DNA from 3 places in the Streptomyces sp. NPDC089919 genome. Region 1 is predicted to be linked to each of the others. Evidence: riboswitches for the same ligand, from Rfam matches in the RefSeq annotation. Region 1 holds a riboswitch; each other region holds the start of a gene.

Region 1 (2,258 bases):
TCGGCGGTGACGGAGCCGTCGGGGCCGAGGGCGATGCCGGAGCCGGCCAGCCAGCCGGTGGCGGGGCGGGCCCCGATGCCGACGACCACGGCCCCGGCGGGCAGCCGGGTGCCGTCGGCGAGCAGCACCGCGCCCTCCTCGACCCGCTCGACCCGGGCGCCGGTGATCAGCCGGGCGCCGCTCTCCTCGTACCAGCGGGCCATCGGGGCGGCCACCTCGGCGGGCAGGGCGCCGGCCAGCGGGCGGTCGGCGGCCTCGACGACGGTCACGGCGCAGCCGGCGGCGCGGGCCGCGGTGGCGAACTCGGCGCCGATCCAGCCGGCGCCGACCACCACGATCTCCCGCCCCTCGGCGAGCACCGGCGCCAGGCGCGCGGCGTCGTCGAGGGTGCGCAGCAGGTGGACGCCCGGGACGCCGGCGCTGCCGGGCAGGGCGACCGGCTCGGCGCCGGTGGCCAGGACCAGGACGTCGTACGGGACCGGGCCGGCTTCGGTGTCCAGCTCGTGCTCGGCCGGGCGCAGGCCGGTCACCTCGACGCCGAGCCGCAGCTCGACGGCCAGGGCCTCGAAGTCGATGTCGAAGGCGGAGTCCTCGGCCTTGCCGAGCAGCACGGCCTTGGAGAGCGGTGGCCGGTCGTACGGCTGGTGCGGTTCGGCGCCCAGCAGGGTCACCGGTCCCGTCCAGCCCTGTTCGCGCAGGGCCACGGCCGTCTGCACCCCGGCCATGCCCGCCCCGACGATGACGGCGCCCCGGCCCGTCCCCCGCGTCCCGCTCAGCTGCTCGCTCACGGTCCCACCCTATACATCTGACGAACCGTCAGGAAATGGGGGTCCGGCGGCCCGGCCGCCCGCGCCCCGGCCGGGCGGCCTTACCCGCACTCGAGCCGGGGGATAGTCTGGCGGGCGTACCTATCGCGGGAGCCCGGACGTACCGGGCTGAGAGGGAGGCTGCGCGGCCTCCGACCGTACGAACCTGATCCGGGTCATGCCGGCGAAGGGAGGGGCTGGACACCCATGCACTCATCCACATCCACCGGACGTCCGCCCGGCGAGCGGGGATCGGACGTCCTCGTCATCGGCGGCGGGATCATCGGCCTGGTCACCGCCTGGCGGGCGGCCCAGCGAGGGCTGCGCACCGCGCTGGCCGACCCGGCGCCGGGCGGCGGGGCCGCCCAGGTCGCGGCCGGCATGCTCGCCGCGGTCACCGAGCTCCACTACGGCGAGGAGACCCTGCTGGGCCTCAACCTCGCCTCCGCCCGCCGCTATCCGCAGTTCGCCGCCGAGCTGGCCGAGGCCAGCGGGGGGCTGGACATCGGCTTCCGCGCCTGCGGGACCCTCGCCGTCGCCCTGGACGCCGACGACCGCACCCACCTGCGCGAACTGCACGCACTCCAGCGGCGCTGCGGGCTGGAGTCGGAGTGGCTGAGCGGGCGCGAGTGCCGGCGGCTGGAGCCGATGCTGGCGCCGGGCGTCCGGGGCGGGCTGCGGGCCGACGGCGACCACCAGGTCGACCCCCGGCGGCTGGCCGCCGCGCTGCTCGCCGCCTGCGCACGGGCCGGGGTGGTCTTCCACCGGGCCGCCGTGGAGCGGCTGACCGTCACCGGCGGCCGGGCCGCCGGGGCGGTCCTGGACTCCGGCACCCGGCTGGCCGCCGACCAGGTCGTCCTCGCCACCGGCAGCCTCAGCGGCCGGCTGGACGGGCTGCCGCCGGAGGTGGCCCCGCCGATCCGTCCGGTCAAGGGCCAGGTGCTGCGGCTGCGGGTACCGGGGGCCTACGCGCCCTTCCTGACCCGGACGGTCCGCGCGGTGGTCCGCGGCAGCCAGGTCTACCTGGTGCCCCGGGAGAACGGCGAGCTGGTCATCGGCGCCACCAGCGAGGAACTGGGCTGGGACACCACGGTCACCGCCGGCGGGGTGTACGAACTCCTGCGCGACGCCCACGAGCTGGTGCCGGGCATCACCGAACTCCCGCTCACCGAGACCCGGGCGGGCCTGCGCCCGGGCTCCCCCGACAACGCCCCGCTGCTCGGCCCGACCGAGCTGCCCGGGCTGCACCTGGCCACCGGGCACTACCGCAACGGCGTCCTGCTGACCCCGGTCACCGGCGACGCCCTGGCGGAGGTCCTGACCACCGGCGAACTGCCCGCGGAGGCGCGGCCGTTCACCCCCCGGCGGTTCTCGGCCGGCGCTCCGTCCGCCGGGCCGGCCGGCCGCACCGCACGTGAGGAGTCCCTGGTATGACCGTGTCCGTCAACGGAG
Region 2 (2,258 bases), on a different contig from region 1:
CGGTGTTGTCATCCGTGTTGCCGCTCAGGAACGCCCAGTCGATGAAGAGCGAGCCCAACAGCCCGATCAGCACCAGCGAGACCAGGGTGCCGAGCACCGCCACCGAGGTGCGCGCCGTCAGGCCGTGGCACATGTACAGCGCGATGAGCATGATCGCGCTGGCCCCGACCACCGCCACCAGCAGCGGGTTCGACCCCTGGAGGATGGCCGGCAGGATGAACAGCGTCAGCACCGCGAAGCTCACCACCAGCGCGATCAGCGCGGTGACCCCGCGCAGCCGGCCGACCAGCACCACCGCCACCGCGAAGATGCCGGCCAGCAGCGCCAGCGGCAGCTTCCGGTTCACGTCGATCACCGAGTACTGGAGATCCCGCGGAGCGTCGGGCGCGTACGCCACCACGACCTCCTGACCGTCGCTCAACTGCCGGGGCGCGCCCGGCTGGACGATCTCGACGAAGGTCCGGCCCCGGTCGGGGCCGCTGCGCACCTCGACGGTGGCCTTCTTGCACTGCCCGTTCTGCGACTGCACCGCCTCGCGGCCCTCGGGGGTGGAGGTGTCCCCGGTCGGCGGGACCTGTGCGGCGTTGACGTCCTTGCAGTCCACCCGCTCCAGCCGGACCACTTGGCCCTGCTGGGTCTGCCGGTCGAAGCCGACGCCGGTCCGGGAGTGGTCGGGGGTGCCGCCGGGCCAGAGCACCGCCATGCCGATGACCACGGCCGCGGCGAAGGGGATCAGGACGGCGGCGATGACCTTGCGCAGGTGCCGGGAGCCGGGCGCGGCCGGTCCGTGGCTGTGCGCGTGCCCGTGCCCGCCGTGGCCTCCGTGCCCGTGCCCGCCGTGACCTCCATGGCCGCCGTGTCCGGAGCGCCCGTGACCGTCGTGTCCCCCGTGCCCGTGGCCACTGTGGTCGGAGTGCCCGTCGTGGCCCGCACGGTCGGAGTGGTCCGGGTGGTCGCCGGGGTTCCTGGGGCGCTGCGGAGAGGTGGTCACCGGCCGATCATCGCAAGAGATGAGGGGGCCCACTGTTCAGCGCCACACAGATGACGCTAGCGTGGGGGCACCTTTGCACAACGCGGGAGCTCGGAGCACCGGGCTGAGAGGGCGCTGATCACCGTACGCGCGTCGAGGACGACGAGCGGGTACGGGAGGAGGCTGCGTCGACCGCCGAACCTGTTACCGGGTAATGCCGGCGTAGGGAGATAGGTCTCATGACCATTCAGGATGCACGCACGCCTGCCACCAGCCAGGACGAGCGCACGCCGGGCTGGCACAAGGGGTACGTCGTGGGCTCCCGCCCCGACCTCCGGGTGCCCGTCCGACAGGTCCACCTCACCAACGGCAAGGACGTCACGCTCTACGACACGTCCGGTCCGTACACCGACCCCGCCGTCGACACCGACGTCCGCCGGGGCCTGGCCCCGCTCCGCGAGAACTGGATCATCGGTCGCGGCGACACCGAGGAGTACGCGGGCCGTCCCGTGCGCCCCGAGGACGACGGCATCAAGCACACCTCGCCGCGCGGTGGCCTGAAGAACCTCGACGCGGTCTTCCCGGGCCGCCCGCGGCAGCCCCGCCGCGGCCGGGGCGGCCAGGCCGTCACGCAGCTCGCGTACGCCCGCCGGGGCGAGATCACCCCGGAGATGGAGTACGTCGCGATCCGCGAGAACGTCTCCCCCGAGGTCGTCCGCGAGGAGATCGCCGCAGGTCGCGCGGTGCTCCCGGCGAACGTCAACCACCCGGAGATCGAGCCGATGATCATCGGCAAGCGCTTCCTGGTGAAGGTCAACGCCAACATCGGCAACTCCGCGGTCACCTCCTCCATCGAGGAGGAGGTCGACAAGATGACCTGGGCGACCAAGTGGGGCGCCGACACGGTCATGGACCTCTCCACCGGCCGCAACATCCACACCACCCGCGAGTGGGTGCTGCGCAACTCCCCGGTCCCGATCGGCACCGTGCCCCTGTACCAGGCCCTGGAGAAGGTCGACGGCCGCGCCGAGGACCTGACCTGGGAGATCTACAAGGACACGGTCATCGAGCAGGCCGAGCAGGGCGTGGACTACATGACGGTGCACGCCGGCGTGCTGCTGCCGTACGTCCCGCTGACCGCCCGCCGCAAGACCGGCATCGTCTCCCGCGGCGGCTCGATCATGGCCGCGTGGTGCCTGGCGCACCACAAGGAGAACTTCCTCTACACGAACTTCGAGGAGCTCTGCGAGATCCTCGCGACGTACGACGTCACGTACTCGCTGGGCGA
Region 3 (2,258 bases), on a different contig from region 1:
TCACCACGCCGTGCTTCGTGAAGAGCGCCGGCAGCTTCGCGTCCTTGACGACGGGGTTGACGAACATCTGGAGCGGCATGTCCTCCTGGAACTTCTTGCTCACCAGGAAGTCGATCAGCGCCTTGCCGCCGGCCTCGTTCTTCGCGCCCGTCAGGAGGCCGGCGAACTCGGTCTGCCGGAAGCAGGTGCCGGTGGCCACCCCGGTCGGCGCGGTGGCCGGCTGGGGCTCGGAGTACAGCACCTCGACCGGCGGGCTGGAGGCGTAGGAGACCACCAGCGGGCGGTCGGCCTTGGCCTTCTTGCCGCCGGCGGAGCCGGAGAAGCGCTCGTTGTAGGCCTGCTCCCAGCCGTCGACCACCTCGACGCCGTTGGCCTTGAGCTTGCTCCAGTAGTCCTGCCAGCCCTGCTCGCCGTACTTGCCGACGGAGGCCAGCAGGAAGCCGAGGCCGGGCGAGGAGGTCGCGGCGTTCTCGGTGACCAGGAGGTTCTTGTACGCCGGCTTGACCAGGTCGTCGAGGGTGACCGGGGGCGCCAGCTTCTTGTCGGCGAAGTACTTCTTGTCGTAGTTGACGCAGATGTCGCCGGAGTCGACCGGGGTGACCCGGTGCTGCGCCTTGTCGAGCTGGTACTCGTCCGGGATCCCGGCCAGGCCCTTGGCCTCGTACGGGGTGAAGACGCCGTTGTCGAGGGCGCGCGAGAGCAGGGTGTTGTCCACGCCGAAGAAGACGTCCCCGCGCGGGGAGCCCTTGGTGAGGATCTCCTGGTTGAGCGCCGCGCCCGCGTCCCCGCTCTTGAGGATCTTGACGGTGTAGCCGCTCTGCTTCTCGAACTCCTTCAGGACCGCCGGGGTGGCGTTGAAGGAGTCGTGGCTGACGAGGGTGACGGTCGTGGACTTCGGCGACTCGCCCGCCCCGGCCTTGTCCTTGCCGTCGCCGCCGCAGGCGGTGAGCGTCGACACGCCCAGGGCGGCGACCAGCGCCGCGCCCGCCATCTTCTTGGTGGTGCTCACGAAAATTCCTCCTGGAGTGACCAGGAGAAGACGCGGCCCGGCCCCGGCGCTCATCAGGAGCGGACGCCGGGGCAGGGCGCAACAGCTTGAGGTGATGACCGAACTTCCTACCCGGAATGACCCGGGCGAGGTTCAGAGGGTCTGCGGCTTGACGGTGCCCGCACTCTCAGCGCTGTGGCGCTCCCCTGTCGGAATATGCAGATGTACGGGAGCCAGGTTACCGCTCGCTGGCCGCGAGCTGACCGCACGCTCCGTCGATCTCCTGGCCCCGGGTGTCGCGGACGGTGACCGGCACGCCGTGGTTGGCGATCGCCTGGACGAAGGCCCGCTCGTCCTCGGGCCGGGAGGCGGTCCACTTGGAGCCGGGGGTGGGGTTCAGCGGGATCAGGTTGACGTGCACCCGCTTGCCCTTGAGCAGCCGGCCGAGCAGGTCGCCCCGCCAGGCCTGGTCGTTGATGTCGCGGATCAGCGCGTACTCGATGGAGATGCGGCGGCCGGACTTCTCCGCGTACTCCCAGGCCGCGTCCAGGACCTCGCGGACCTTCCAGCGGGTGTTCACGGGCACGAGGGTGTCGCGCAGCTCGTCGTCGGGGGCGTGCAGCGAGACCGCGAGGCGGCACTTGAAGCCCTCGTCGGCGAACCGCAGCATCGCCGGGACCAGGCCGACGGTGGAGACGGTGATGCCCCGCTGGGACAGGCCCAGGCCGTCGGGCTCGGGGTCGGTGAGCCGGCGGATGGCGCCGACCACGCGCTTGTAGTTGGCCAGCGGCTCGCCCATGCCCATGAAGACGATGTTGGAGAGCCGGGCCGGGCCGCCGGGCACCTCGCCGTCCCGCAGTGCCCGCATGCCGTCGACGATCTGGTGCACGATCTCGGCGGTGGACAGGTTGCGGTCCAGGCCCGCCTGGCCGGTGGCGCAGAACGGGCAGTTCATGCCGCAGCCGGCCTGGGAGGAGATGCACATCGTCACCCGGTCGGGGTAGCGCATCAGCACGGACTCGACGAGGGTGCCGTCGTGCAGCTTCCACAGGGTCTTGCGGGTGGTGTCGTCGTCGCAGCTGATGTGCCGGATGACGGACATGAGGTCCGGCAGCAGCTCCTGCTGGAGCTTCTCCCGGGAGCCGGCCGGGATGTCGGTCCACTCGGCCGGGTCGTGCGCGTAGCGCGCGAAGTAGTGGGTGGAGAGCTGCTTGGCGCGGAACGGCTTCTCGCCGATCGCGGCCACCGCCTCGCGCCGCTCGGCCGGCGT

Evidence for each region. Region 1 has a riboswitch for thiamine pyrophosphate ahead of thiO (glycine oxidase ThiO). Riboswitches for the same ligand answer to the same signal wherever they lie in the genome.
Region 2: another riboswitch for thiamine pyrophosphate. It lies ahead of thiC (phosphomethylpyrimidine synthase ThiC); the one in region 1 lies ahead of thiO (glycine oxidase ThiO).
Region 3: another riboswitch for thiamine pyrophosphate. It lies ahead of AB0O40_RS15935 (thiamine ABC transporter substrate-binding protein); the one in region 1 lies ahead of thiO (glycine oxidase ThiO).

What each region holds. Positions count from the first base shown of each region.
Region 1 is NZ_JBFBGK010000177.1:6,032-8,289, forward strand. Features, by position in the region: gene AB0O40_RS36680 (FAD-dependent oxidoreductase) at 1-725, opposite strand, end outside; TPP riboswitch at 904-1,016, shown strand; gene thiO (glycine oxidase ThiO) at 1,014-2,240, shown strand; gene thiS (sulfur carrier protein ThiS) at 2,237-2,258, shown strand, end outside.
Region 2 is NZ_JBFBGK010000005.1:56,452-58,709, reverse strand. Features, by position in the region: gene AB0O40_RS03830 (YibE/F family protein) at 1-1,024, opposite strand, end outside; TPP riboswitch at 1,064-1,216, shown strand; gene thiC (phosphomethylpyrimidine synthase ThiC) at 1,210-2,258, shown strand, end outside.
Region 3 is NZ_JBFBGK010000032.1:49,423-51,680, forward strand. Features, by position in the region: gene AB0O40_RS15935 (thiamine ABC transporter substrate-binding protein) at 1-1,009, opposite strand, end outside; TPP riboswitch at 1,096-1,206, opposite strand; gene rlmN (23S rRNA (adenine(2503)-C(2))-methyltransferase RlmN) at 1,227-2,258, opposite strand, start outside.